DNA from 4 places in the Lysinibacillus pakistanensis genome. Region 4 is predicted to be linked to each of the others. Evidence: riboswitches for the same ligand, from Rfam matches in the RefSeq annotation. Region 4 holds a riboswitch; each other region holds the start of a gene.
The links. Region 4 has a riboswitch for S-adenosylmethionine ahead of QNH24_RS02365 (O-acetylhomoserine aminocarboxypropyltransferase/cysteine synthase family protein). Riboswitches for the same ligand answer to the same signal wherever they lie in the genome.
Positions count from the first base shown of each region.

Region 1: it holds a riboswitch for S-adenosylmethionine, as region 4 does, so the genes downstream of both, QNH24_RS21000 (methionine ABC transporter ATP-binding protein) here and QNH24_RS02365 (O-acetylhomoserine aminocarboxypropyltransferase/cysteine synthase family protein) in region 4, are expected to answer to the same signal.
Region 2: it holds a riboswitch for S-adenosylmethionine, as region 4 does, so the genes downstream of both, QNH24_RS23175 (bifunctional homocysteine S-methyltransferase/methylenetetrahydrofolate reductase) here and QNH24_RS02365 (O-acetylhomoserine aminocarboxypropyltransferase/cysteine synthase family protein) in region 4, are expected to answer to the same signal.
Region 3: it holds a riboswitch for S-adenosylmethionine, as region 4 does, so the genes downstream of both, QNH24_RS24540 (cyclase family protein) here and QNH24_RS02365 (O-acetylhomoserine aminocarboxypropyltransferase/cysteine synthase family protein) in region 4, are expected to answer to the same signal.

Region 1 covers NZ_CP126101.1:4,195,294-4,203,073, forward strand. Annotated here, with positions in the region: gene QNH24_RS20985 (amidase) at 336-1,190, opposite strand; gene QNH24_RS20990 (MetQ/NlpA family ABC transporter substrate-binding protein) at 1,414-2,271, opposite strand; gene QNH24_RS20995 (methionine ABC transporter permease) at 2,333-3,001, opposite strand; gene QNH24_RS21000 (methionine ABC transporter ATP-binding protein) at 2,991-4,019, opposite strand; SAM riboswitch class I at 4,103-4,206, opposite strand; gene QNH24_RS21005 (thioredoxin family protein) at 4,263-4,574, opposite strand; gene QNH24_RS21010 (toprim domain-containing protein) at 4,590-4,931, opposite strand; gene gcvH (glycine cleavage system protein GcvH) at 5,094-5,474, opposite strand; gene QNH24_RS21020 (arsenate reductase family protein) at 5,556-5,912, opposite strand; gene QNH24_RS21025 (acyl-CoA dehydrogenase FadE) at 6,202-7,780, opposite strand, start outside.
Region 2 covers NZ_CP126101.1:4,649,494-4,657,273, reverse strand. Annotated here, with positions in the region: gene QNH24_RS23185 (globin-coupled sensor protein) at 1-235, shown strand, start outside; gene QNH24_RS23180 (protoporphyrinogen oxidase) at 532-1,920, shown strand; SAM riboswitch class I at 2,046-2,145, shown strand; gene QNH24_RS23175 (bifunctional homocysteine S-methyltransferase/methylenetetrahydrofolate reductase) at 2,233-4,080, shown strand; gene metH (methionine synthase) at 4,073-7,504, shown strand; gene QNH24_RS23165 (GNAT family N-acetyltransferase) at 7,576-7,780, shown strand, end outside.
Region 3 covers NZ_CP126101.1:4,928,831-4,936,610, forward strand. Annotated here, with positions in the region: gene QNH24_RS24530 (helix-turn-helix domain-containing protein) at 1-50, shown strand, start outside; gene QNH24_RS24535 (YuzC family spore coat inner layer protein) at 700-1,110, shown strand; SAM riboswitch class I at 1,334-1,440, shown strand; gene QNH24_RS24540 (cyclase family protein) at 1,566-2,303, shown strand; gene QNH24_RS24545 (DedA family protein) at 2,344-2,934, opposite strand; gene QNH24_RS24550 (Cof-type HAD-IIB family hydrolase) at 3,090-3,863, opposite strand; gene QNH24_RS24555 (DUF2225 domain-containing protein) at 4,159-4,854, shown strand; gene QNH24_RS24560 (hypothetical protein) at 4,877-5,230, shown strand; gene QNH24_RS24565 (erythromycin esterase family protein) at 5,414-6,838, shown strand; gene QNH24_RS24570 (DUF4272 domain-containing protein) at 6,882-7,780, opposite strand, start outside.
Region 4 covers NZ_CP126101.1:468,476-476,255, forward strand. Annotated here, with positions in the region: gene QNH24_RS02355 (DASS family sodium-coupled anion symporter) at 1-1,326, opposite strand, end outside; gene QNH24_RS02360 (glycerol-3-phosphate acyltransferase) at 1,523-2,152, opposite strand; SAM riboswitch class I at 2,309-2,422, shown strand; gene QNH24_RS02365 (O-acetylhomoserine aminocarboxypropyltransferase/cysteine synthase family protein) at 2,539-3,840, shown strand; gene QNH24_RS02370 (hypothetical protein) at 4,221-4,607, shown strand; gene QNH24_RS02375 (homoserine dehydrogenase) at 5,410-6,396, shown strand; gene QNH24_RS02380 (MerR family transcriptional regulator) at 6,706-6,936, opposite strand; gene QNH24_RS02385 (response regulator transcription factor) at 7,547-7,780, shown strand, end outside.

The DNA of each region.
Region 1 (7,780 bases), 1.5 Mb from region 4:
ACTTCATATTGGATTATTTTTCTATTTTAACATACATTTTCGAGAAATAAGATAAATGTAGGAATTTTTTTACACAATGTTGTTAGAAACTTCATTAATGTTTCACAGTATATCATATTCAAATCCTTTTATAAGAATATAACAATATGAACTGAACAAATTCTAAACAAGATGAAGATTCAAGGCAGGAATACAAATAGAAAAAATCTGCTGTTTTCCCATATAAAACGGAGAAAATTTGCAGATTCTTTACTTTATGATGACAATGGGGGAAAATGGGAAAATGCCCTTTTTGCTACTTACAGGTTTTCTAAGTTATTTGAATGGCTTCTCGCCTATGGTCGCATCTCCATCCAACTTTCCAGATGGTGGATTGCAATACCTTTAAAGCTCGTTTTTTCAGAAAAATATTTTTGAACTTTGCTCAACTGCCGATTCATATATGCTTCTCCTTCTTCTGAGAAGCTAACAGAGTCTCCCTCTTTTGATTCCAAAGTCTCAACACCTACAACAACTTTTTTATTCATTTGTTTGGCATATTCGATTTCATTTTTCGCGATTTTTATAATTTCCTGTGAATTATCTCGATAAGCCATTATCGTCACACCATCCGAATGGTCAATTAACCATTCAGATAAAATACCATTACCATATTTAGTGTCGTATGAAATCTCATCATACCAAAAGGGTATATCTAATTGTAGTGGTAAATTGAATGACTGTGCTTTCTTTTTTGCTTGCACAACTAATTGTTGATAGGTCTGAATCGCAGTTGTTTGTTTTGTAGTCCAAAGAGTTGTATCATAGGGCTCAATATCTAAATGTATCCCTAAAAAACGTTGTACATCTGTTGCTTCATGTTGATAGTGCTCTAACCAATCCATAAGTTGATTTTGATACTCAATTCCATTCTCGGTAATCCAATAGCTTTCTCCAGCTAGTGCGTATATCTGGATGTCTTTAGCTGTAGCCTTTTCAATAAAGCTTTGATAAACTTTTTTAGATATTTCATAATCAATTTGTAAATAAACCTTGTTTATATGTTTAGTTTCTAAAAACTCCAAGGTATTAATTTCGTTATCTACAAGTATCCACGGATTCCAAATCCATGTAGAACGTTCATCTTCTGTAATATTATCCGCCTTTATAATTGTACTATTAAGTGACATAAATAAAATGCATATGATCACTAACTTAAAACCTCGACTATTAATAATTTTACACAACTCCTTTCTACAAACTAGTTATACCATATCGAAAATTTTTATAAATAGGGATATATTTCATTTTATAATTTTTCTTCATAAAGTAGGGTTTTTTTCTTAAATACCTGTTTAACCTAACTCAATTTTTACAAAAAAATAGTACAAACCTTAGTTTGTACTATTTAACAGTTTATTTTATTACAATAAATTATTGAACTGGTACAACTGAACCTTTCCATTCTTCAAGAATGAAGTCTTGGATTTCTTTCGAATTTAGGACTTCTAATAATTTTTTAATTTCTTTCTTTGTTTCATCCCCAGCACGAACAGCAATAATATTCACATATGGAGACTCTTTATCTTCAAGAGCAATTGAATCATTCACTGGGTTTAAGCCGTTATCGATTGCAAAGTTAGAGTTAATTAGCACTGCATCACCTTCATTATTTTCGTACATTTGTACGAGCATTTCAGGTGCTGTATTAGCATCGAATTTAAAGTTTTTAGGGTTTTCTGCGATATCTTTGATTTCTGCTGCTGTTTTATCGATACCATCTTTAAGTTTAATTAGGCCTTTTGCTTCTAGTAATGAAAGCATACGACCGTGGTCTGCAACTGAGCTAGAAAGTAAAATTGTTGCGCCCTTTGGTAGCTCGTCAAGTGATTTATATTTTTTAGAGTAAATGCCGATTGGCTCAATGTGAACGCCACCAGCATTGACGAAATCATAGCCATTATCTTTAATTTGAAGCTCTAAGTAAGGAATATGCTGAAAATAGTTAGCGTCAAGGTCTTCTGATGCTAAATCTTGGTTTGGTAATACATAATCTGTATACGTTTCAATTTGAAGATCAATACCTTCTTTAGCTAAAATCGGTTTTGCTTTTTCTAAAATTACTGCATGCGGTGTATTAGAGGCACCTACAGTTAATGTCACATTTTCTTTACTATCTGTTTTATCATCTGTTGATGCACCTGAGCTTGCATCGTCTTTTTTACCAGCACCGCAAGCCGCTAAAGCTAGCACTAATACTGATAAGAGTAATCCTGTCAATAGCTTCTTCATTTTATTACACTCCCTTTTATTTTGTTCAAAGTATGTTAACGGCAGAGAACCGAAATAACCTTTAACGTTTATCTGTTTTAGCTGTAATCATATCGCCTATCCATTGAATAATAAATACGACTACTAAGATTAGAATAGTTGCCATTAATGTCACATCTGAGCGATTACGCTGGAAGCCATCCAAGAAGGCTAAGTTTCCTAACCCGCCTGCACCAATAATTCCAGCCATTGCTGTATAACCAACAAGCGCTACAGCTGTTACAGTAATACCTGAAATAAGCGCAGGTAATGATTCTGGAATTAACACTTTCCATATAATAGTAGATGTTTTAGCACCCATTGAACGAGCTGCCTCGATTACCCCTCTATCAATTTCACGTAATGCAATCAATACCATACGTGCATAGAATGGGGCAGCACCAATAATTAGTGCTGGTAATGCAGCATTGGCTCCACGGATTGTGCCAAGCAAGAATTTTGTAAATGGAATTAATAAAATAATTAACACGATAAATGGAATCGAACGGAAAATATTTACGAGTGAACCTGTTAAGAAATTCACAATTTTATTAGCCCATAGTTGATGGGGGCTTGTTAAAAACAATACGATTCCAATTAATAAGCCAAGGATGAATGTTACTACGGTTGAAATAGCTGTCATATACAGTGTTTCATAGGTAGCTGCCCACATTCGCTCCCAGTCGACATTCGGAAAGAGATTAGTTAGCATTTGCAATCACCTCCGTTTGTACTTCAACTGTATTTAAGTAACCTAATGCATCAGCCACATTTGACTCGGTTCCATCTATTTGCACAATAAGTGTACCGTAAGCACCATTTTTTGTTTGAGAGATATTACCGTGCACAATACTAACTTCTACATCAAAGTGCTTGACGAGGTGTGAAATTACGGGCTGCTCTGTTTTTTCTCCTACAAAAATTAGCTTAACAAGTTGTCCAGTTGGATAATTTGCTTTTATTTGTGCAACCGTCTCCTGCGTTTCCTTCGTATCTGTAATTTGTGACACAAATTTTTTCGTAATAGCAGCTTGAGGTGCCTGGAATACTTGTAATACCTCACCACGTTCTACTATTTCGCCAGCCTCCATTACTGCTACACGATGGCAGATTTTACGGATAACGTGCATTTCATGTGTGATTAACACAATAGTTAATCCTAATCGCTCGTTAATATCTACAAGTAAATCCAGGATTGCATCGGTAGTCTCTGGGTCAAGTGCTGAGGTTGCCTCATCACATAATAAAACCTCTGGATTATTAGCAAGTGCTCGAGCAATGCCGACACGCTGCTTTTGACCGCCTGATAGCTGTGATGGATACGCCTGATCACGTCCATCTAAACCAACAAGAGTAATCAATTCCTTCACACGTGCATCACGCTGAGCCTTTGAAACACCTGCGATTTCTAGTGGAAAAGCGATATTTTCAGCAACGGTTCTAGACCATAGTAGATTAAAGTGCTGGAAAATCATACTTACCTTTTGTCTTGCATCTCTAAGCTTTTGCCCCTTAATAGATGAAAACTCTTGATTGTTAACCATCACCGTACCAGATGTTGGCTTTTCTAAACCGTTCAATAAACGAATCATTGTACTTTTACCAGCACCACTATAGCCGATAATGCCAAATATTTCACCTTTATTTATGGAAAGGTTTACGTCTTTGACTGCTGTTAATTCGCCATTTGCGGTTTTGTAATTCTTCGTAATATTTTGAAGCTGGATCATAGCGAATACTCCTTTTCTCATATAGAAAACCCCTTCACTCACAGACAAGTAGAAGGGGTCACGTATTTATACGCTCAACCGTTCTCTCATCTTTCAAAGATAAATCTTTGGGTGATTTGGCACCTTTTCACTTTGTGATGGTTGCCGGGCTTCATAGGGCACTTCCCTCCGCCACTCTTCATAAGAGTTCGATATATTCAATGTTTTAGTAATATATTTGTTACTTTACCATGCTAGCAAACTTCAGTCAATTGATTTTTTTAACAATTCGTATAAAAACGGTACGGATTGAAAAGCATAGACTTTTTCTGTCACTTTTCCGCCATCACAGACGAGTAAACATGGTACACTTTCGATTTCGTAATCTAAGGCAATTTCTTCAACAAAATTTAAATTTGCTTTGCCGATTTGAAGCTTTGGCAGTAATTGCTCAACGATCATCATCATTTTTGATGCAACTGCACATGTACCACACATAGGTGTATATAAATAAAAGGCAGCTTTTTTCCCCGACTGGACAGCCGCGATCCACTGCTCTTTTGACCATTCTTCCATTTTTTTCACGCAACCTTACAAAATATATTGATTATGGATTGAGAAATGTGCTCGCAACAATATCATTGCTAATACCTTTCTCGGAGTTGTCTCAACTTCTTTATACGTTGGCATTGTACGTAAATGCTCTGCCTCTGGATAATGTCTGTCCATTAATGCCCGTAGCTTATCCCCTGATGGATCTGCATCAAAAAATGTATAAAGCTCACAGCCCTCATATGGATCAAGCAGCACTTCTAATTGATGCACACCAATTGTACCATTCGTACAAAGTATTGTGACATCTTCACTTAAAATAGGTTCAATTTGAAGCTTATCCGAACGGCCTTCAACAATTAAGCATTTTCCCTCGAACATCACGCCACCCCCATTAGACATATCCCTTTTCCTTATAGTCATTATATCAATTAAGCATTAACGATGGTAATGTTAGACACCCATTGCAAGCGACTATCTCCCCAGCCATGAAGATAATAAAAAACGTCGGTGAATGCCGACGTTTTTCTATTAGGGCTTGTCTTATTCAGCGACCATTTCTTCGTATTGCTCTGCTGTCATAAGCTTTTCAACTTCTGATGCATCAGCAGGCTCAACAACGATCATCCAAGCTTTTTCATATGGTGATTCATTAACGAATTCTGGGCTATCTTCTAAATCTGCATTTACTTCAACTACAGTACCTGAGATTGGCGCATATAATTCAGAAACAGTTTTTACTGATTCTACGCTACCGAATGGATCATCTGTTTTGATCTCATCGCCAACTTGTGGAAGCTCAACGAAAACGATATCTCCTAATTCAGATTGTGCGAAGTGTGTAATACCGATACGTACTTTTCCATCTTCTACTTTTACCCATTCATGTTCTTCAGAGTATCGTAAGTCTTTAGGTGTGCTCATGCAAAAAACCCCTCCATAAATATGTAATATATTCACTTTCAGTGTGCCATACTTCTCCTATAAAAACAAGGATAATTACGGCTATTTCCAAGCTTGCTCAAAATCAGATTCTTTAAACCCTAACGTTACTTTTTTTCCATCAGTAACGATTGGACGTTTGATTAACATTCCATCAGAAGCAAGTAGCTCAAGCTGCTCCTCCTCGCTCATATCGGCAAGTTTATCCTTCAAACCAAGCTCTCGATACTTCATGCCAGACGTATTAAAAAACTTTTTAAGAGGTAGTCCACTTGCTTGCCATAACTTTGTTAATTCGTCCTTTGAAGGTGGCTGTTCTACAATGTGTACCTCTTCATACACTATATCATTATCGTTTAACCATTTTTGAGCTTTCTTACAAGTTGTGCATTTTGGATATTGGATAAATTGAATCGTCATTGAAAGGCTCCTCTACTTTCTTTTTGAGGACACTGATTTTCTGTGTCTTCCTTATTTTCTGTAGTATACCATCATAACCATACAAACCAAAATGAAACAATTTTCAGTTGCTCTCACACCAATCCCCAGGCTTCTACTACAGTCTATCCATTTCTTTCTTAATTCTATCCGTCACTTTCTTAATTCTATCCTTCACTTAACTGTTTCTATCAGTTGCTTTTGCAAATCTATCCTTCTCACCCACAAACAGCCTAGCTATCTATTACAGATAGCTAGGCTGTTTGATTTATTACACTACATATTTTTCTGCGTCAATCAACTTAACTGATGCTTCACGTTTCTTCGCAATTAAGTTGTAAGGATTATTACGTGTTAGCTTACGTAGTGCAGATAACGTCATGCGCGCTGCATCTCCGTCAGCTGAAGCAAGAATTGTATCTTTTGCCTCTTTTTCAATTTCTGCAAATGCTTCTTGACAAAAGATTTGAGTGTACAATAATTTTTGATGAGCTTTTTCAGCACCATCACGAGCAATCGCTTTTTCTGTACGTAAGACAGCTGATTCCATAGCGAATAATTGGTTTGCGATATTCGCAATATTTACCAATACCTCTTGCTCCTGATCAAGCTTCGGACCAAAGCGTTGTGCTGCTAATCCCGCTGCTAATACTGCGATTTTCTTTGCATTTTTCACAAGGTATTTTTCTTGTGCTAGTGGCTCTGTGCCTATATCTTCAGGCATTAGCATAAGCAGCTCCTGCTGTAAATTTTGGGCTACTTGTAATAGTGGAAGCTCACCCTTTATTGCCTTCTTCATAAATGTACCTGGCACAATCATGCGGTTAATTTCATTTGTTCCTTCAAAAATTCGATTAATACGAGAATCGCGATAAATTCGCTCTACCTCGTATTCAGCCATAAAGCCGTAGCCACCATGTAATTGCACCGCTTCATCTGCAATATAATCTAATGTTTCTGAACCAAACACTTTGGCAATTGAGCATTCAATCGCATATTCAGCAATAGCACCGGCAATTACCGTTCCTTGCTTTTGCTCCTCAGGGTTTAACTGACTTAAGCGATCCTCAAATAAGCCTACAGTACGGTAGTTTAATGACTCAGACGCATATAATTGAGAAGCCATTGTTGATAATTTTTCTTTTGTTAAATTGAAATCAGACAGCTTTGTTTTAAATTGCTGACGTTGGTTTGTATATTGAATCGCTAGCTCTAATGCACGCTTAGATCCACCAATTGTACCAACGCCTAGCTTATAACGACCAATATTTAAAATATTAAAGGCAATCACATGCCCACGGCCAATTTCACCTAATAAATTTTCTACAGGCACTTCTGCATCCTCTAACACTAATGTACGAGTGGATGAAGATTTAATCCCCATCTTCTTCTCTTCAGGTCCCACTGACACGCCATTGAATGCACGTTCTACGATAAATGCAGAGAATTTATCGCCATCGATTTTAGCGTACACGACAAATACATCAGCAAAGCCGGCGTTTGTAATCCATTGCTTTTCACCATTTAGAATATAATGCGTACCTGCATCATTTAATTTTGCAGTTGTTTTTGCCCCTAATGCGTCTGAACCAGAACCTGGCTCTGTTAATGCATAGGCAGCAATTAATTCACCTGATGCTAGCTTTGGTAGGTATTTTTGCTTTTGCTCTTCATTACCAAACAGTACAATTGGTAATGAACCAATACCGACATGTGCACCATGAGTAATTGAGAATCCACCCGCTACGGACATTTTTTCTGCGATTAAGGCAGAAGATACTTTGTCTAAGCCTAAGCCCTCATATTCTTCAGGTACATCTGCACCTAGTAAACCTAGCTCACCAGCACTC
Region 2 (7,780 bases), 1.1 Mb from region 4:
ACACTCTCTTAATAATATTCAAGAAGAGGTCATATCTGGCAAGGAAAATATGGTTCAAACAGAAGGGCAATTTACGAAAATATTAGAATCGATGACAGAGGCAAAAGAGCAAAATGATAGTATGGAAAAAGAAGTATTAGCGATAGCGGAGGTTCTTAATGAGCTAGGGATTGCCTTTGAAGAAGTAACGAATTCAGCTGAGAAATTAGCAAATGTTGCCCAACACTTAAATTAATTCAGAGTAAAGATATTATTGTGGTAACCGAAATCTACAGCCTATAAACACTATAACAACCATTGATATATGGTGTTTAATGGTTTTTCAGTAAATATTAACTAATATATTGCCGGAATTTTAAGTCAAGGGTATTTTTTGTTTCATCATGAAAAGATACATATTTAGTCATAGTAATGGAGCTATCCTCACCACGGGATAGCTCCATTTTTGCTAAATTTGTAAAGGGTTGAGCGTAATTTTCAATAAAAAGGGTTTATACTAAAGGAAGACAACAAAAATTAGGGGCGGTTAATATGGAAACAGTGGTTGTATTAGGTGGAGGAATTACGGGTTTATGTACGATGCATTATTTACAGCGCCAAGTAAAGGAAAAAAAATTAAATGTAAGGCTTGTGCTTGTTGAAAAAAATACATATTTAGGTGGTAAGTTGCACTCTGAATACGAACAGGGATTCATTATGGAGACAGGGGCAGATTCAATAGTAGCCCGTCATCAAGGTGTTATGGAGCTGGTTGAAGAGGTTAATTTTAAGCAAGATTTGGTATACAACGAAACGGGGATTTCTTATATATACACAAATAATGAGCTCCATGCGATTCCGGCAGATTCAACATTCGGTATTCCGATGAGCCTTCACTCTCTGGAAGAAAGCACACTTGTATCCGAAGAAGGTAAAAAAGAAGCATTAAAGGATTTGACAATGCCAAATGTAGGCTTTACAAAAGACAGCTCAATTGGAGAATTTTTAACGTACTATTTAGGGGAGGAGCTTGTTCAAAACCAAATAGCGCCAGTATTAGCAGGTGTGTATTCAGGAGATTTACATCAACTATCGATTGCCTCCACATTACCTTATTTAATTGATTATAAAAATGAGTACGGTAGTATTATTAAAGGTTTTGACGCAAATCGAGAACAATTTGTAAAAGCTGCTAATAAAAAATTTATTTCATTTAAAAATGGTTTATCGTCTTTAATTGATCGTCTTGAAGAAACATTAACTGATGTAGAAATTTTAAAGGGAATTACCACTACTAGTGTCAACAAGCAGGAAAACCACTACCAAGTTACTTTAGCAAATGATACGATCATTGAAGCAGATCATGTAGTTTTAGCATTACCTAATGAAACTGTACAGTACCTATTAAAGGATGAAACATTGAACCGTTATTTTGACCAATTCAATACTGCCTCCGCTATTACAATTTATTTAGGATTCGATGTACCCGATAGTAGATTACCAGCTGATGGAACAGGCTTTATTGTGTCTCATAATTCTGATGTAATCTGTAATGCAGCGACATGGACAAGCCGTAAGTGGAAGCATACTTCAGCAAATGAGCAATTACTTGTTCGACTCTTCTATAAAAGCATCAACCCCGCATATGAGAAGTTACGTAGGATGACAGATGAAGAATTATCTGTTGTTGCCTTAGAGGATGTAAGAAAAAGCTTGGGGATTAAAGAAAAACCAAGTGTCGTGAATGTAAGTAGATGGATTGATCAAATGCCGAAATATGATTTAGCACATCGTGAGGCATTACAGGGCTTATTACAAGAGCTCGAAACAAACTATCCGAATTTATCCATTGCGGGCTGCTCTTACTTTGGTGTAGGTATAGGTGCTTGTATTCAAAACGGTAAAAAAATAGGGGATAATATTGCTGAAAAATTATCTTAATTGCAGAATATAAGACAAAAAATTATATTTTTCGTTTGAAATATCCTTTGTTACGTGAAATAGTCTTGACTCAAACGTTTGTTAACGTTATGATTCTTTTAATTATTTAAAAAATTCATACTAAATTCTTATCAAGAGAAGCTGAGGGACTGGCCCAATGACGCTTCAGCAACCAACTTTTTGTCAGGTGCTAAATCCAGAAGACCCTATGGTCGAAGATGAGAAGGAACAACAATTACGAAACGTAAAAGCCTTCTTTGTGTTAAAGAAGGCTTTTTATATTATAGAAAAATAGAAAGAGGGGCTAGTTTTATGGGGTTGCTTGAAAAGTTAAAAACGCATGTTCTTACAGCAGATGGTGCAATTGGTACGGTATTATACGGCTATGGCTTGGAGTACTGTCATGAGGAAATGAATGTTCAAAGACCAGAATTAATTGAAAAGATTCATAGAGAGTATATAGCAGCTGGAGCCGATATTATTCAAACAAATACTTATGGAGCGAATGCTATAAAATTAGCACGTTACGGATTAGAGTCGCGTGTTCAGCAGTTTAATGAAGCAGCTATGACGATTGCCAAGCGAGCAGCTGCAGATGGAGGTCAATTTGTTTTAGGGACTATTGGGGGGATTCGAGGCATTCGGAAAAGCGATGCAACCTTAGAAGAAATTTTAGCGACTGTTGAAGAGCAAGCAACTGTGTTACTGGCAGGGAATCCAGACGGCCTTTTACTTGAAACCTATTATGATTTTGAAGAATTAACAGCAACATTAAAAATGCTTCGAGCTAAAACAAAGTTGCCAATCATTGCGCAAGTTTCAATGCATGAACCGGGAGTGCTGCAAAATGGTAAGAGTTTAAATAGTGCCCTACATGAGCTCGAGGCACTGGGTGCTGATATTGTAGGTGTTAACTGTCGTTTAGGTCCATACCATTCGATTCAGGCATTTGAGGGTGTAGAACTTCCTGAAAAGGCATTTATGTCTACCTATCCAAATGCATCTCTTCTAGATTTAGAAGACGGGCGTGTTGTTTATGAGTCAGAGACAGACTATTTTGGTCGCGCTGCTGTAGCACTTCGAGATCAAGGCGTTCGTTTAATAGGTGGGTGCTGTGGTACGACACCAAAGCATATTGCTGCAGCGAAAAAATACTTAGAGGAATTATCTCCAGTAGAAGAAAAATTAGCGAAGCCTGAGAAAGTAGAGATTGTACGTGAGGCAGAACCTTCAAGATTCGAGCCATTGCATATAAAAGTAAAACGTCAACGTTCGGTTATAGTAGAGTTGGATACACCAAGACATTTAGAAATCGATGGTTTTATTAAAGGTGCTAAAAAATTATATGAGGCAGGCGCAGATGTGGTCATGATGGCGGATAATTCCCTAGCATCGCCAAGAATAAGTAATGTGGCAATGGGCGCATTATTGAAAGAAACACATGGGGTACGCCCGTTAACACATATTACATGCCGAGATCGTAATTTAATTGGGCTGCAATCTCATTTAATGGGTTTAAATGCACTAGGCATTCATGATATTTTAGCGGTTACTGGAGATCCAACAAAGGTTGGGGATTTCCCAGGGGCAACGAGTGTTTATGACGTATCATCAATGGAGCTTATTCAATTAATCAAACAGTTAAATGAAGGTGTATCTTTTTCAGGGAAGCCACTACGTCAAAAGGCAAATTTCTCTGTAGCCGCAGCGTTTAATCCGAATGTACGTGTATTAGACCGAGCTGTATCTCGATTAGAAAAGAAAATTGAACATGGGGCAGATTATTTTATTTCACAGCCTGTCTATACAAAGGAAAAAATTGTAGAAATTTATGAGGCGACAAAGCATTTAGAAGCACCAATTTATATAGGAATTATGCCAGTTACGAGCTATAAAAGTGCGGAGTTCTTACATCATGAAGTTCCCGGCATTAAATTATCTGAAAACGCATTAGCACGGATGAAGGCTTGTGGTGAGGATAAGGAGCACGCGACACTAGAAGGAATTGCAATTGCTAAGGAATTAGTAGAGGTAGCCGCAGAATATTTCAATGGTATTTACCTCATTACACCATTCCTACGCTATGATATGACACTAGAACTAATGAAATTTATAGAGCAATTGGATGAACAGAAAAAAGGGGTAAGTATAAATGGCTAAGCATTTGATTGAAGAGCAACTTGAGAAACGAATTTTAATTCTTGATGGCGCAATGGGAACAATGCTACAAAACGAAAACTTATCAGCTGAAGATTTCGGTGGCGAGGAATATGATGGCTGTAATGAAAATCTTGTACTAACTAGACCTGATGTGCTTGAAAAGGTTCATAGAAAATATTTGGAAGCAGGGGCAGATATTATTTGCACAAATACATTTGGAGGTACTCCACTTGTATTAAATGAATATGATCTGGGAGCAAAAGCAGAGGAAATCAATAAGCGTGCTGTAGAAATAGCACGTAAGGCAGTGGATGATTTTACTACCTCTGATTGGCCACGTTTTGTAGCAGGAGCGATGGGACCTACTACAAAGACCTTATCAGTGACAGGTGGAATTACCTTTGATGAGCTAGAAGAAAACTTTTATGTACAGGCAAAGGCATTAATTGAAGCTGGAGCGGATGTATTGTTGCTTGAAACCAGCCAGGATATGCTCAATGTGAAGGCGGGCACTTTAGGAGTATCTCGCGCATTTGAAGTGACTGGCAAAGTGCTTCCTGTGATGATATCGGGAACAATTGAACCAATGGGAACGACACTTGCAGGACAATCCATAGATGCATTCTACATTTCTATCGAGCATATTAAACCACTATCTGTAGGTCTGAACTGTGCGACAGGGCCAGAATTTATGACGGACCATATTCGTTCATTAGCAGAGCTTTCTACGGGATATATAAGCTGTTACCCGAATGCAGGCTTACCTGACGAGGAAGGATGCTACCATGAATCACCAGAGTCACTGTCACAAAAGCTAAAAGGCTTTGCAGAAAAGGGCTGGCTGAATATAGTGGGAGGCTGCTGTGGAACAACACCGGCCCATATCGCTGCTATTCGTGAGGTACTAAAGGACGAAAAGCCACGCCAATTACCTGAGAAAACTCATGGTCATGTAGTGTCGGGTATCGAGCCATTAGTGTACGACGATTCTATGCGTCCATTATTTATTGGAGAACGTACAAATGTAATTGGCTCTCGTAAGTTTAAAAACCTAATTATTGATGGGAAATTTGAGGAAGCAGCAGAAATTGCTCGTGCACAAGTAAGGAATGGTGCCCATGTTATTGATATTTGTTTAGCAAATCCTGATCGTGATGAACTAGCAGATATGCGAGGCTTTATGCAGGAGGTTGTGAAAAAAGTAAAAGTACCTCTTGTAATAGACTCAACGGATGAAAAAGTTATCGAAGAAGCACTCAAATTTTCGCAAGGGAAAGCTATAATCAACTCTATTAATTTAGAGGATGGGGAAGAGCGTTTTGATGCTGTGATGCCGCTTGTGAAAAAATATGGTGCCTCTTTGGTTGTTGGAACGATAGATGAACAAGGGATGGCAGTTGATCGACATCGTAAGCTAGAGATTGCTGAACGTTCCTATTACTTGTTAACAGAAAAATGGGGACTTGCACCAGAAGATATCATCTTTGATCCATTAATGTTTCCGGTAGGTACAGGAGATGAGCAATATATTGGTTCTGCTTTAGAAACAATCGAAGGAATCCGACTCATCAAAGAAAAAATGCCACGTACATTAACAGTGCTTGGTGTCAGCAATATCTCATTTGGATTACCGCCTGTTGGCCGTGAGGTGTTAAATGCAGTTTATTTATATCATTGTACACAGGCAGGCTTAGACTATGCGATTGTGAATACTGAAAAGCTAGAGCGCTACGCTTCCATTCCAGAAGAGGAAATTAAGCTTGCAAATAATTTATTATTTAATACGAATGATGAGACATTAGCCATATTCACAGATTTTTATCGCGATAAAAAGAAAGAAAAAACAGAGGCTGACATCCCTAAAACAGTAGAAGGTCGTTTAGCTTACTATATTTTAGAGGGGACAAAAGAAGGTCTTATTGAGGATCTAGAAGCTGCTCGTGAAATATTTGAAGCACCTCTTGATATTATTAATGGTCCATTAATGGATGGAATGGCTGAGGTTGGTCGATTATTTAATAATAATCAGCTTATTGTTGCTGAAGTATTACAATCCGCTGGGGTTATGAAGGCTGCTGTTGCTCACTTGGAGCAATTTATGGAGAAAAATGAAGAGAGTGCTGGTAAAGGAAAGATGGTGCTAGCAACAGTCAAAGGGGATGTCCATGATATCGGGAAAAACCTAGTTGATATTATTTTAAGCAATAATGGCTATAAGGTGGTTGACCTTGGCATCAAAGTAACTCCTGCTCAATTAATTGAAGCTGTTCGAAAAGAAAAGCCGGACTTTATCGGGCTTTCAGGCTTACTTGTAAAATCAGCACAGCAAATGGTCATCACGGCACAGGATTTCAAAGAAGCGGGGATTGACGTCCCAATTTTAGTGGGCGGTGCAGCATTATCTCGACGTTTTACAGAAACTAAGATTGCGGATGAGTATGATGGACCAGTCATCTATTCGAAGGACGCGATGCAAGGATTAGAGCAGGCAAATCTTTTAATGGGTTCAGAAACACGTGCAGATTTCCTAGCCAAAATTGATGAATCCCGTAAAAAACGTTTAGAAGCAGATGAGAAACGAGCTGCCCGCCCTGCAAAAGAAACAGCTATAAAACCTGCTCGCACAGTAAAGGAAGCACCTGTATTTTTACCAGCCGATGTAAGGCGACATGTGAAAAAGGAATATTCTGTATCTCATTTATATCCTTATGTAAACATGCGCACTTTACTTGGTCACCACTTGGGTTTGAAGGGGCAAGTACAACAATTACTTGATGCGGGAGACACAAGAGCAATAGAATTAAAGGACTTAGTGGACGATTATTTAAAAAGTGACTTGTTGAAACCGTCTGGAATGTATCAGTTTTTCCCTGCACAGGCAGATGGAGATGATGTAATCGTCTATGATCCAGCAGATAATAAAACAGTAATTGAGCGTTTTACCTTCCCACGTCAGCAAGTGGAACCATTTTTATGCCTTGCAGATTTCTTAAAAACGGTTGAGAGTGGGGAAATGGACTATATTGCCCTAATGGTTGTTACAGCAGGACAGGGGGTCATGGCAAAGGCGCGTGAGTTAAAGGAGGATGGGAAATTCCTTGAAAGCCATGCATTACAATCTACAGCACTAGAATTAGCAGAGGGCTTTGCAGAAAGAATGCATCAGGAAATTCGTGATCAATGGGGCTTCCCAGATGCCACAGACTTTACAATGCGTGATCGTTTTGCAGCTAAATATCAAGGACAGCGCTTCTCATTCGGCTATCCTGCGTGTCCAAATTTAGAGGATCAGGAGAAGTTGTTTGGCTTATTAAAACCGGAGGATATTGGTGTTCATTTAACTGAAGGCTTTATGATGGAACCAGAGGCTTCTGTTTCTGCAATTGTCTTTGCACATCCAGATGCTCGCTATTTTAATGTGTAAGGTTAAAATAAGAAATTGATATAGAGGTAAGATTGGCAAACTGTCATAATTGATTGAAGGATGTGAACAGGATGATACGCTTCATGGAGGAAAAAGATATACCTGAGGTTTTAGACATCTACAACGATATTATTTTAACGAGTAAGGCTGTTTATCGTTACGAAACGCAATCGTTAGAGGAGAAATTGCAATGGTTTAAGGACCAACAGGCTTCTCATAATCCTCTCCTTGTCTTTGACGAGAATGGTGTAGTAGCAGGCTTTGCTACCTATAGTC
Region 3 (7,780 bases), 790 kb from region 4:
TTCTCTCCCATAACAAAAAAATAGATGATGTTTTACGTGTTCTTGGATAAAAATTTATGAAAGGAAGGCTTATACACATGCGAAGCCTTCTTTTTTGATTGGGTGAGTGTTATTCGTTTTTGATCGGCTTGGGCTCGTTTTTGATCAGCCTGAACCCTTTTTCGATCGGGTTGCCTCCACTTTTGATCGGCTTAGACTCCTTTTTGATCAGCCTGGGCTCGTTTTCGATCGGGTTGCCTCCACTTTTGATCAGCCTGCGTTCGTTTTTGATCAGCTTGGACTCCTTTTTGATCAGGTGCCTTGCTTTTTTGATCAGCCTGAGCTCTTTTTCGATCGGGTTGCCTCTACTTTTGATCAGGCTGCGTTCGTTTTTGATCAGGTACCTTGCTTTTTTGATCAGCCTAGGCTCGTTTTTGATCGGGTTTCTTCCACTTTTGATCAGCCTGAGCTCGTTTTCAATCGGGTTGCCTCCACTTTTGATCGGCTTAGGCTCCTCTTTGATCAGGTTGGTTCACTTTCGATTAGCTCTAACCCTTTCTCTTATCAGGTTCCTTACTTTCAATCGACTAAATTATCTCTTCACTCATCCTAGGTATTAATTTGATAATACCCTAGACGTGAAACCATAGAAGTAGCGAACACCGAAAGTCCCCGCTGCACATAAGATATAGTATTAGCAAGTGGATAGGAGGAGTTTAGTTGTATTACAACCCTTATCCGATTTTTGTCTATCCTACCTATTATCCAACATTGGCAATAGTAAATCCTCCAGCACTTCACCAACCAGCTAGATATTTAGCTATGCCAACAAACCCAATAAATACAAATCCGTTTCCAGCCGTCAATACAAATAAGCTGAAAATTTCCGCCAAGCGAGTAAAGAGAATTATGCAGCAGATTCAGCTACTTACAGATAAAATTGACGGATCAGAACAATTTGCACATGATCTTATGGATGCCGCACAAAAATCAAATAAATCAGAAGTTGAAAGGTTAATCATCTCGACTGGTATTACTATGACATTTGAAACAAACTATACACCAGATAATATTCGGATAGTATTTACAGATATTGAATGTTGTAAGCTTTCATTAGTTTTAAGCTGGTGACAGCGCCTTTTCTACAAGTGGGCTCTTTTCATAAGAACCCTCTTGTCCATTTATCTTGCACCTAAAAACCTCTAGTGAGCATGGTTTTTCTGCCAGTTATGAATCCCTCTAATCCTTTTAGTTAATATAATTGCAAATCTATGTATCCCTATTGAACTTGTAAACTATAAATAAATATGCTAATGTATTTGTATCGTTATTTCTGAAAATTCTTATATTGCATTTCTTATCAAGAGAGACGGAGGGATTGGCCCTATGAAGTCTCAGCAACCAGCCTTTAGGTATGGTGCTAACTCCAATTGGCAAAAATGTTTGCCTTGAAGATGAGAAGACTAACATTTGTTGCTTTGCACAAGAGTCCTCTCTCCAAGGAGGACTCTTTTTTGTGGTTATGATTGGACAAGAAGGACAAGCAGGGAATAACTCATACTATTAATAGAAAGCAGGTAAATACGATGTCGAATGAACTTTTACAAGCAGTGCAGCTATTAAAATCAAGAAAATGGGTGGATTTAACACATACATTTGGACCAAATTCACCTCACTTCTTTATGTTTGAGGATGCAAAGTTTGAAACCCTATTTTCACATGATGATGGTTTCTTTGCGCAGCAATTCACTTTTCCTGGACAATATGGAACACATATCGATCCACCTATCCACTTTGTTAGGGACACACGTTTTTTAGAAGAATTGGATTTAAAAGAATTAGTACTACCCTTAATCGTGATTGATAAATCGAAGGAAGCCGAGCAAAATAATGATTTTACCTTAAGTGTTCAGGATATTCTTGACTTTGAGGCTGAGCATGGAGAAATTGAAGCAGGTACGTTTATTGCCCTACGTACCGATTGGAGTAAGCGTTGGCCTAATAAGGATGCCTTTAATAATAAGGATGCTGAGGGTCATAATCATATACCAGGTTGGGGATTAGAGGCATTACAGTTTTTATTTAAAGAACGAAAAATTAACGCTATTGGTCACGAGACTTTCGACACTGATTCAGCAGCGGATTTTCGCAAAAATGGTAAGTTAGATGGTGAATATTTTGTACTTGAGCAAGACACTTATCAAATTGAGCTTTTAACAAATTTGGATCAGCTACCGCCAAAAGGGGCTGTCATATTCAATATTGTACCGAAACCAGAAAGAGCGTCTGGATTCCCTGTTCGTTCATTTGCCATCTTACCTTAAAAATAAATAAGGGTCTTATTCGCTTAGAAGAATCAGACCCTTATTTATTTCTTTTTTTGAAAAAATAATAAATGACCAACATTAATATGATGAATACTACGATAAGATAAATACTGTAGTGAGATAAGTAAAATCCCACATAGCGCCATTTCTCACCTAATACTTTTCCTAATGTAATAAAAGTAAATGTCCAAATAAACGCGCCTGCATAAGCAAAAATGGCAAATTTTCTATAAGGATAGTTGTTAATGGCTGCTACATATGCGGTAAGATGGCGTACACCTGGAATAAAATAACCGATCAGTAATAAGGCTGGTCCTATTTTCGTAAATAATTTTTTAGTAAAATTAATTTTTTGCTTAGTAATATGAATCTTCGGGCCATATTTATGTAACAAAGGTAGCCCGAATCGATAACCTATATAATAACTTAAAGTAATGCCACCTATTGCCCCGATAGTTGCGCTAAGTAATGCTGGAACATGTTCTAGTGTTTCTCGATATACACTATATCCTATATATGTTAAAAATATTTCATCAGGAATAGGCAGCCCGACAATCCCTCCAACTAGGATAAGAATTATGCCAAAATACCCGTAATGTTCAATAAGAGATTGTACATGATGTGCCATAAAATCATCCCACCTAAAGCATTTTAATAACTTACGTTAGCTTTATCATACTCAATGTAGTTAACATTATGAGTGCTATAGCTTCAATCATTTTTTACTTTGACATCCCCTCTAAATTTACTAAAAATATTATACGATTCTAAATAATTACTTTCTTAAATTATTTGTAGCTCTTTCAAGGCATGATATATACCCCCTTCAATGGATTTCTTCGTTATATAATCAGCACTATTCTTCAATGCCTCACTTGCATTCCCCATTGCAACCCCAAAACCAACCTGTTCTAACATATCTATATCATTATCGCCATCGCCAAACGCAAGTGCTTCCTCAGAACTTAAATTGAAATAATCAAGTACAGCCTGAACAGCAATCGATTTGGAAATATCAGATTGCAATACATTCGTAATATACGGATGCCATCTTTTAAATTTTAAATGAGGAAATTGTGCTGTATATATTTGCTCAATATCTTCATTAGCATATAAACACATTAGATAAATTTCCTGCTCTACAATATTTTCATGAAATTCAGGAAATTTAGATAAAGATAATGTTTCTTGCAGGGCTTTAAGTGTCCTTGGCTTGTGTACGTTATTCATAAATAATTGTTCTGTAAAAAATGAAAGACTTTGTTTATTCTCATTAGCAAAGGCATGAACTGCTTGGACTATATTTTTGTCAATTGGTACTTTATGTATTACCTGATTTTGATGCTTAACATATGCACCATTTGCGGTTATAAATGTCTCTATACCCATGTTTCTTAAACTTTGACACATTGATAAAGGTCTACCTGTAGCCGCAACAATACGAATTCTCCTCTGTTTTAGCTCATCTATTACCTTCCTTGTGCTTTCTTCAATACAGCCATCTTCATAATTAATAAGTGTTCCATCTACGTCAAAAAAAACAATTTTGCAATCCATCATACACACTCCATTTTCATCCATCAATATAAATAGTTACAAATACCTACATTAAAGCATAATCCATTTAACTTTTATTCATTATACTGAAAAACACTATTGCAAATACATATAGAAACCTCAACAAACAAAAAAGTAATAATATTTTCACTTTAATAATGCTAAAGGAGTATACCAAAGAACATAGAATTGTTAAAATAAAAGATAATCAATTAAATACATTGAACGATAATACCAATCGTAAATATAGAACAAAAGAAATAATTAATAAATCAGGGTAAAGGAGTTGATTCTTATGGCATTTAACATTTACTACTATGAAAGTAGTGTGGATTGTAAGTTTTGCAAAAAGCACTTTACCACTTATAAGGTACGTCCTAATCGTTATAAAATTGTCGAAGAGCAAACAGATTTCATGCCCGTCTATGAGGGCTTAAATCCATTGTTATATGAAGTCGCTGTTTGTCCGTTTTGTGGCTATGCCTACCATAAATCCATGACTAGAACCTATGGGCCTTTCATGCTCCTTATCGATGAGCTGTACATTAAAGAGCTTCAAAAACCTATGAATATCTGTCAAGAGCGTACAGTGGATGATGCCATTGTAAGTTTTAAGCTTGCTTATTTAGTGTCCAGAGCCTCTATGGAAGAATCACTTCTTATGGCAAATTTCGCTTTAAAAATTGCCTGGTTATATCGCTTAAAAGAGGATCAGGAATCAGAAATGCGCTACCTTTTTGCGGCAAGAGATTTTTACAGTAAATCATTTGCATCCAATCAAGAAGGTAGTGAAAGAATTCAATATTTACATGCAGAATTAAGCCTACGACTTGGCGACATGACTGAAGCGAAAAAGGGATTCTCTCGATTAATCGCAGATCGAAATGTTTCCAATAAATATCGTAAATTGGCTCGCAATCGCTGGGAAAATTATAAGTATGATGAACAGTCAATCATCTTAAACGAAGATATTGGAAAAATTATCAATTGAAAGGATAAGGAGAGAAGTTACTATGCACCGATTTGTCAAAACAATTGATGTGAGAGAGGAAGATATATTTTCGGAACTACATCACTTTTTACTTAGAAAAAATAATCGCTATTTAACAAATGATGAGGTCGTTGCATTAACGGGGGTTTCCGTTGAGCTGCTTTATAAATGGGTGAAGGCAGGAAAATTAAAAAAGTCAATTTTCCCTAATCTAGGTGCCCCTTGTGAACGTTGTGGGCAAATTACACAGAAAAAAATTTGTATTAGCTGCTCATCAGCAATCGTTAATACATTAAAGCAGGAAGAAAAGGATCGTGCATGGTTTAATCAAATACAACGCAACAATCACAGGGCTAGTACATACCACTATAAATAAGTTAAATACAACACATCCAAAGTGTCCTATCTTTTAGATATCACACTTTTGGAGGTTTTTTAATCTATCTTCCTGATTCAAGACGTAAATCCAAATTTAAACAAAATTTAAACAGAAATCTCCTTAACTTTAAACTTACCTGCGTATAATTGGGTTCAATCTATTGCGAGGGATTGATGCACAGTGACAAAAGGGAAAAGAAATAAAATGCTATTATCTTTAAGCATTGCATTGACAAGTTTTATAGCATTTAATGGGAATGCAAATGCGGCAGTGGCTGCTCCAAGGATAGCAGAGCAGACAAGTTTAGAGCAGGGATCAGAAGTAAAGCAAGCTCGTACGTCCAATGAAGCACTACAAGACTGGAAGAATTGGGTGAATGACCATGCATATAGTTTAAATTCCATTCAGCCTGAATCCTTTGAATCAACAAAAATTGCATCCAGTAAATTTGAAGATTTAGAGATGCTAAAGCCCTTATTACACGATAAGCGTATTGTTTTTTTAGGGGAAAGCTCGCATGGTGTAGCAGAGTTTAGCCTAGCAAAAACACGTATCATTCAGTTTTTACACCAAGAAATGGGCTACAACGTCCTTGCCTTTGAAAGTGGCATGGGAAACGTTATGAATGCTCAGGGACAAATTGACAAGCAAGTGGCTCTGGAGACGATGAAGGATGGGATTTTTGAGGTATGGTGGTCAAAAGAGACCCTATCGTTATTTGAGTATACTAAGAAAACTCAAGCTACAGAGCAGCCTTTAATGTTAGCTGGCTTTGATATTCAACAACAAGGTGCCTTTACAGATGGGGGCTGGCTAGAAAATAATCAGCTTGCTAAACAGTTCAGTGAAGTAGAGAATCAGCTTGTAGATTGGACCTACAGCAAAGATTTAAAAGGATATCAAAAGGCCAAACCAAGCATTATCGATGTGTATAAACAAGTAAAATCACAAGTACAGCTTAAAGAGAAAGAGTTAAAAGCAGCATATCCGAGCGAGCCTCATATTACAAAGCTTATGGAACGTACATTAGCTGACCGTATACGCTTAGCAGAAGAGTATGTAGAACTATCTATTCAATCAAACATTGATATTGAGCAAAATAAATATGATTCATTCTTTAAAACTATGGAATGGCGGGATCAAGGCATGTTGGAAAATTTACTTTGGCTAGCAGATGAGATTTATCCGACTGAAAAGTTTATTGTTTGGGCACATAATGATCATATTCGCAAGGCCCAATCTGAAGTAATGGGCTCCCCTTATGCGCTAAACTTAATGGGTGAACGTCTACCAGACATTTATAAAAAATATAGCTATGTACTTGGTCTATATATGGCAAGTGGAGAAAATGCAAGCAATGCACGTGAAACTTGGTCTGTATTACCTCCAGTCAAAGGATCTACTGAGGATATCCTTTCCTCAACGAAGAAGCCATACACATTTATTGATTTACGAAATCGCCAAAATGAAAGAGGGAATTCATGGATGTTTGAGCCACGTATATCCTATAGTTGGGGAGTTATACAAGAGAGCTTTGTTCCTCGTGATCAATTTGATGGCATCCTTTTAATCGATAAAGTAAGTATTCCAAATTACATCGAATAAATTTTATAGCATTTAGCAAACTAGTTTTTCTAGTTTGCTATTTTTAAGTATCCATTGAAATCGTATCCCAGTCTTCATTTTGATGACCAATCAACCAGAATAGGCCTCTGCGCCTTTCCACAACAATACTTTCATTTATACCAGCAGGAGCCGTTCTGTTTTGTATGCGATTGTCTACGCAAGCCCAGTGTAGCCTGTATATTTTGTCGGCTTCATTCAAAATTTCTTCCTGGCTACGCATCGTAGTTTGAAAATAAAATTGCTCAAACGTTTCGCAGTTAGAAATAACTTGAATAGCATACTCACAATCACATAATTCATCAGGAAAATCAAGCTTGTCAACAAATCCAAGTACCCAAATTAGTGTCCAATAAGCCTCATATTGCCATGAAATATTAATGGCTTCCTGTGCATTTGGCTGTTGACTATATAAAAAGGCTCTTTCTTTGTCAGTTAGAATGTCTTCTACTTCATATTTACGCAACATACTGATAAAAAAGTCTATTGATTCCTCTACATTTTCTCCTTGTGCCACATCACAAGCAAATTGAATAACAATTAGTAAAGCTGCAGCTCTCCTAGCAATATCCTCTTTGGTTTTAAACTGACAAGCCTCAATTGGTGGAAGTTGCGGGAGTGAATCTGTATATGGAATACCCTTTTCTTTTAAATAGGCTATTGTTTTATTCTTTCTTTGATAGCCTTCTTCCGATGTCACCTCTTGTCCCCTCACCTTTTGTGTACAGGCATAAGGTCTAAAGTTGGATGGTCCCGATTGTCCATCAGGATAAACAATGACTTCTCCTTCTTTGTCTAATAAGGTGCCATTTGGTACAAAGCCAATACCCCCTATCACTGATAGTAGGTTTGTAAATAACTGCATCTGTTCATCCTTTATCTCTTTTTCAGATTCAATTGCAATTACTGAATTTAACACAGAAA
Region 4 (7,780 bases):
AAGAAAGCCAAAGCTAATCACAAATTGCTGTACGATAACGAAACCAACTTGGTCAACGTTAGCCGTTAATGTGGAGGCCAAAACGATAAACACAGGTACAAGCGCTGATGCTAAGCTTGTCGCACTGGCAAAACCTAGGTGAATAAGAATATTAAATAGTGTAACCAATGCAATTGTTGCTAGAATCGGCATAGTATCTAGACCAAGTGAACCAAACACTTTGTCAGATAACCATGATGCACCTTTCGTATTCAATAAAACTGTACCTAGCATAATACCTACCGCAAAAACGATAATGGTTCCCCAAGGAATATGAGGCTCCACTTCCTTCCATGTATAAACACCGATTTTCGGCATTAATAGAATAGCGATAGCAATAATTGTGACTGTTGTTGTGTCAAATGGGTGTAGCTTGCCTTCAGTTGCCCAGAAAAATAATAAAATCATTGACGTGATGATTAAACGGATCTCGGGAGCTTTTAATGGGCCTAGTTCTGCAAGCTGCTTTTTGATTACCTCTTTACCGCCTTCTATGTTACTAGTCTCAGGCTTAATCAGAGAAATCATAATGAAAAATAAAGCTATAGACATGATAATCGAGAAGGGGGCAGCGTAGAGTAACCAGGCACCCCATGAAATATCCACATTAAATTGTTCTTGAATAAAATTTAAAGCGACCATATTTTGAGCAGCAGCTGTCTTAATCCCAATATTCCAAATGGAGACGGCCTGTACGGAGGTAATGACAAGTAACGCAGCAAGTCGGCTATCACGCGGCAAACCAAATGCAGCAACCATTCCAAGTAGTATTGGGACTACTGCGCCAGCACGTGCTGTAGCAGAAGGAACAAAAAATGCGAGTGCTATAGATACTAAAATGGCACCAAAAACAATTGCTTTTGTTTTAGTCCCTACAAGTGAAAGTATCCATAGGGCGAGTCGTTTATGTAAGTTGGTGATTTGCATTGCTGCTGCTAAAAATAGAGCTGCGGCTACTAGGGCGACTGCAGAATTACTAAACCCACTTAATGCTAATTTTAGAGCACCTGCTGTTCCTAATTCTGCTGTTGGATCGTCTATTGACGGAGCCAGTCCTAGTAAAACGGTTACCAGTGCAATAATCATGGCAGAGCTGACGGGATATGAAACTGCCTCTGTTACCCAAAGGATGACTGCGAAAGCTAAGATGGCTAAGGCCCGTTGACCCGCAACAGGTAAATCGCCGTTATTAGGTAAAAAAATAATGATGATTAATGAAGCAAAGGCTAAAGCAATCCAAAGTGGCTTTAAATTACGTTTTTCGCCTGCTTGTTGAAGTGTAGACATATTTTCTCATCCTTTCTACGATAAATATGACGATTATTATCTATAACATCGGTCAGTAAAATGTTTTATTAAGAAAATAATTTGTCTATTTATTGGAGAAAAAATTAGTATGTGAAATACTCTGTTTTTACAGCATTAATAGTAAATAAAGAGAAAATATATGGTCATAGAAAAGACAAAAACATCCAAAAAATTATTATTTCTTTTTGAAAGCTGAAGTTACTTTAGGCTCTGTTCCTTTGACTAATCGTTTAATATTTTCAATATGCAAAATGACAGCTATTCCAAAAAGTAGCAAAGCAATGATCGTTGGACCCATCCCAGGAATCCATAAAAAAGTTGCTGTACAAAAAACAAGATAAAACTCTAAAACGCCGACGATTAAATAGTTCGTTGCAAAAGATAAAATGACAAATAAAATAAGTGCAAATAAACCAATTTTCCAATCAACAGCAAGCAATATCCCTATGATGGAGGCTGTACCTTTCCCCCCGTTAAAGCCCATATGGAATGGGAAATTATGACCTAGAATGACACCAGCTGCTATGAGATAGGTGAAGAGCCAAACTTGTACCTCTGTGTATTGTGCTGCATCTGCAAGAAAGAAATGTGCACCGATAATTGCTAATACACCTTTACCAATATCAATAAGCGCTACTAGTACCCCGTATTTCCATCCAAGGGAAAGGGTTGCATTGGATGCACCTGCATTCCCATGGCCAGTCTTTTTTAAATCTACCCCAGATAAAAACTGTGCCACTTTAGAGCCATGAAGACAGCCGATAATATAACCAACGATAATAAATAAAATGATGGTTTTAATCACAAAAATCCTCCTTTCTAAATAAATATTAAAATAGTGTATGCGTTCATATTACGTAAAGAAGCAGACTGAAGTTTCGGAAAAAATAAAATTTTAGTGTTGACAGAAAAAATGTCTATGTTTATACTGTGTAACAACGATGGAAATTGAATCTCAATACTCTTATCAAGAGCGGCGGAGGGATAGGCCCTATGATGCCCGGCAACCAGTAAGTGACGAACTTGCTAAGGTGCTAATTCCTACAGATTCTTACTTGGATCTGGCAGATAAGGGGAGGAAAACTTGCAACCGCAACCCTCTTCTTAGCTGAAGGGGGTTTTTGTTTTCTACTAAAAAATCCTCCTCATCTCCGGTACCATCGTAAAAAAATAACCATTTGGAGGTACAAAATGACAAATTTTAAACCAGAAACATTGCTGTTACATGGTGGCCAAGAGCCCGACCCAGTAACAGGATCTCGCACCGTACCTGTATATCGCTCAACGGCTTTTGTTTTTAAAGACACTGCTCATGCGCAACGTCTTTTTGCCTTAGAGGAAGCCGGCAATATTTACACACGTATTACGAACCCAACTGTAGATGTTTTTGAAAAACGCGTCGCTTTATTAGAAGGCGGTACAGCAGCAGTAGCACTTTCATCTGGTGCAGCAGCTATCGCATTTTCAATTTTAAATCTTGCAGGAGCGGGGGATGAAATTGTTGCCGCTAGCTCTTTATATGGTGGTACTTATAACTTATTTGCCAACACATTACCAAACTACGGTATTAAAACGATTTTCGTAGATGAAACAAATCCTGAGAACTTCAAAGCAGCAATCACAGATAAAACAAAAGCGGTATTCGCTGAAATTTACGGTAACCCAAGTTTAAAAGTACTAGACATTGAAGCAGTGGCTAACATTGCACATGAAAGCGGCTTACCATTAATTATTGATAGCACTTTTGCTTCACCTTATGGCTCTACACCAATTGATTTCGGTGCCGATATTGTCATTCACTCCGCAACAAAATGGATTGGTGGACATGGAACGACTTTAGGTGGCGTTGTAGTTGATGCGGGAAAATTTGATTGGACTCGTGGTCGTTTCCCAGGATTCACTGAGCCAGATGCTTCTTATCACGGTTTACGATATGGCATTGACACAGCAGCTGCTGCATTTGCTACAAAACTGCGTGTACAATTACTACGTGACTTTGGACCAACACTAAGTGCTGATGCAGCCTTTAATTTTTTACAAGGTTTAGAAACGCTTCATTTGCGTATCCCTAAACATAATGAAAATGCTTTAGCAGTAGCCGAATATTTACAAAACCACCCATCTGTGGAATATGTAAATTATAATGGCTTAGAAGATTTCCCTACACATGATTTGGCTAAAAAATATTTAAGAAATGGCTTCGGTTCTGTGCTTACATTTGGCATTAAAGGTGGACGTGAAGCAGGGCGTAAATTAATTGATAGTGTGAAATTATTCTCCCATGTAGCTAATGTAGGGGATGCTAAATCATTAATAATTCACCCAGCTTCTACTACACATCAGCAACTATCAGCTGAAGAGCTAATTCAAACTGGTGTAACCGAGTCGCTCATTCGCTTATCAATCGGTTTAGAGGCAGTAGAGGATATTATTGCAGATTTAGAACAAGCAATTGAGCAAGTAACAGCTTCACAACAAAAGGTTGAAGCATAAAACATAGGCTAGTGTTGTGGCGTTTACGTATTTTCTCATTCGATAAGCCTCATTTGGTAATGCGTAAAACGTTGCTACATCCAGCGCTTATCTCATTCGATAAGTTATCAGAAATTTTTCGTAAATAATACCTAGTAATTTTATAAGTATTATTGACTTAAGTAAAACCATGCTATATACTAGGGTATAAGTTAAACGTTCGAAAGGCTACCAACCTAGAACTAATTTTCGGCATCGATTTTTGCCTGATTCGGTGCTCCAAATGATACTTTGATTCCATTTGTTTTCATAAGTGCTCCCCCACTTTTGAAATATTTATGAGTAGCTGCCAGCCAGCAGCTACTTTCACTAAAAAAACTGATGTTAAAGGAGTGTTTTAAATGGGAAATGTTTATAGTGCACAAAACATTGCATCTTATCTTATTTATGAACTAAATGAAGGTCATGTGTTTGTGAACAACATGTCCATTCAAAACATACTGGCATCAGTTGAACGTAAATGGCGACAAATTTTTGGACATTCTGCTTTTGAGGAAAACGTTTATGCAAAAGAGGAAGGCTATACAGTAAAAGAAGTTTTTGAGGCATATGAAAAATATGGAGCAAGTCATATTCCTCTACCTGCCACAGAGTTCTATTTAAAATATGGCACATTTCAACTAGTTGAACGTACGTATGCTATACCAAATTTTACACCAGATGAGATAGGACTTGTTCAGCAAGCAATCACACAATATCGTTATCAATTGTTAATAAAAGCTAGTTAATTCTCCCTCATATATTTGAGCTCATTCTCTGCTGCTACAGGGAATGAGCTTTTTAATTAACAAAAAAAGGGAGTAAGTTATTTTTGTAAATAATTTTATAATTATCTATCAAAAGAACAATTTTTATAGATGTTGTAACATACATATATAATAGAAGAAAGACAATCCTTTTATCAATTTCGCCTTGGCGTAATTGTAGCTGCCGCTTTGCTTTCGCTACAGATAAACAATGCGTCCGGATTTTGAATTGTGCCTGCACAATTCATTCCTTCTAAAAATCCGTGACATTCGCCGGAGGCTTTATCTTCATTCAGTAAGTGTTTGGACACCCACTAAAAAGGAACCAAAACCGCATTTATCTCACCATCTGTAGAGGTAGGAGTCTCCTGTATCTGCCGCTGTCGCTATGCTTTCGATACAAAAAAACATCTGCCGAATGAAGATAAAAAATCGTCAATAATTGTTCATAGATTATAGAACATCTTAAAAAACGTATAATAAAGGGAATGAAACCGATTTCTTCTGCACGTCTAGGGAAAACAAATGTCCTTCCTAGAAAGATTTTTCTTGTGCAATGTATGTATTTGCGTTACAATTTTCTTTAAGTTAAATTTTGAATTATTTGAATTTGTGTGCTTGTCAGTTTATCTCCATAAGACAAATTTATTCATGACTGAGAGTGAAATATCAAATATTTATACAAGTTACTTTACGGGTTGTGCACAATTCAGAATTAGTACGGATGAAGCTAACGCTTAAATATAATGAAACTGCGGAATGTAAGTTGGAGGGAATAACAGGAATGGCAACTATAAAGGCAGCGATTTTAGGATTTGGAACGGTAGGTCAAGGGATTTACCATATATTAAACGAAAAGCGAGAAGAGCTTAGACATAAATTAGGCATTGAGTTAGAAGTAGCAAAAATTTTAGTGACAGATGCTAGCCGTGAACGTGTACCAGGCACGGCACATTTGATGACAACTAGTATGGATGATGTATTAGCTGAACCGGGCATGCAGGTTGTATTTGAGGCAATCGTGAATGAAGAGCCAGCATTTACGTATTTAAAGCGTGCAGTTGAACATAAATGTCATGTCATCACTGCTAACAAGGTAATGTTCGCTAAAAAAGGCTTAGAGCTACAGGATCTTGCGAAAGCAAATGGCGTTTTTGTAGGCTACGAGGCGACAACGGCAGGCGGAGTACCTGTCATTAAAACAATGAAAAATATTTTACTTGTCAATGACGTAAGCCGTATTCAGGGTATTTTAAATGGAACTTGTAACTATATTTTAACGAAAATGCGTGCAGAGGGATGGTCATTTGAGACGGCACTCAAAGAAGCGCAAAATTTAGGGTACGCAGAGGCAGACCCATATAATGATATCTCAGGTCAAGATTCCTTCAAGAAATTAATGGTGTTAAGTGCATTGGCATTCGGTGAGCAACCGGATTGGGCAGATGTAGAAGTGATTGGCATTGATAGTATTTCTGCTGAACAGGTAAAGGAAGCAACTGCAAAGGGTCTGCGCTATCGTCACGTTGCAGAAGTAGAAAAACTGGCAGGTGGTAAGATTATAGCTAAAGTAGAGCCTTTATTAGTAGACGCAGAACATCCATTGTATCCTGTAGATGATGTCAATAATGCTGTTGCCTTAGACACGAACTATATCGGTACTTTGACGCTTGTCGGACCTGGTGCAGGCATGTATCCTACAGCAAGTGTTATGGTTGAGGATTATGCTGAAATTATTGGTAAGCGTGCTGGATTTCTAGTGAGTATTTAACTTCTTTCATTAAAAATCTCCCACCACGACCTCTATAGGTGGTGAGATGAATGTCAAATTAAGCTACTTTTCAGTGGGTGTCCAAACACCCGCTGAAATAAGTTAAGCCTCCGGCGGATGTCACTGAATCGAAAATGTTAGCCTAAAATCATCGCATCCATGAGATAACGGCTAACTGACCTTCGTCACGCAGGCCTAAGCACAAAGCCGATTCCAGACAAGATTATGCTGAGGCTTAATTGATATAGTAAAACGCAAAGTTACAAGGATTGTTACTTGTTAACTTTGCGTTTTTCTTGTTGAACAACGTTAATCCTCGTCCTTCACATCGATATCCTCAGGTATTGGAGTATTACGCCAAATCTCTATTTCTTCTTTGATACGCTCTAACTGATCAAAGTAGGTATTAAACTGTCCGCTATTAATTAAAATTTGGTCTCCATCATATACAGATCGAATACGTCCCTCGTAGACTAACCGTAGAATTTGATCTTCAGACATACCAAGATCTATCGCTGTTTCTTCAACTGTTTTATACATAAGTTTCGCCCCTTTTATCTTGATTCAGCAAATCTTTACTGTGCGAAAGCGAAGCGACAGCAGCATATTTTTACTGTGCGAAAGCAAAGCGTCAAGTAAAGATGCTTCCACGCCATAGTAACAGGATATTTCTATTCAGCGAGTATAAAAAAGCCCGCTGAAATAGAGGAACTCAAGCTAAGATCTTCACATCCGTGAAAACGCCTGAGTACCAACACCGTGTTGGCTTAGAGCCACTGATGGGTGTAGGAATTTTGAAGAGGAGCTTTTCGAACAAGCTCGAAAAAATCCGGACGCAATTACGCTGGGCATAATTGATCGCTTTTATTATAACTTCCTTTTCTAAGAAAAGCATAATCATCACTTAGGTAATTGTTTGATTTTGGATAAATCTGTATTATTAAAGGTGATGATGTTTTCGATGAGGGAGGAGCTATTATATGATATTTTCATTTTTTGTCCTTCTGACTACTTTATTATTGGCATGTAACGATTTGTTCTATCATTGGTGGAGGGTTATTCATTAAAAGCTTAAGAAATTCTTCATTTTTATAATAAGTGGTTTTTAAGATTTAAACGGTACAATTTAATTGAGAGCGAGGTGTATATCATGACGAAACTAACAGTTCTTGTTACAGACGATGATCAAGATATTCGTGATGGTATTGAAATCTATTTAAAAAATGAGGGCTATAATGTAATAAAAGCTGCTGATGGTTTAGAGGCGCTTGAAAAGCTAAACAACAATGAAGTACATTTAATTATTTTAGATATTATGATGCCCAATATGGATGGCATAACAGCAACATTTAAAATTAGAGAAGAGCGCAATATTCCAATTATT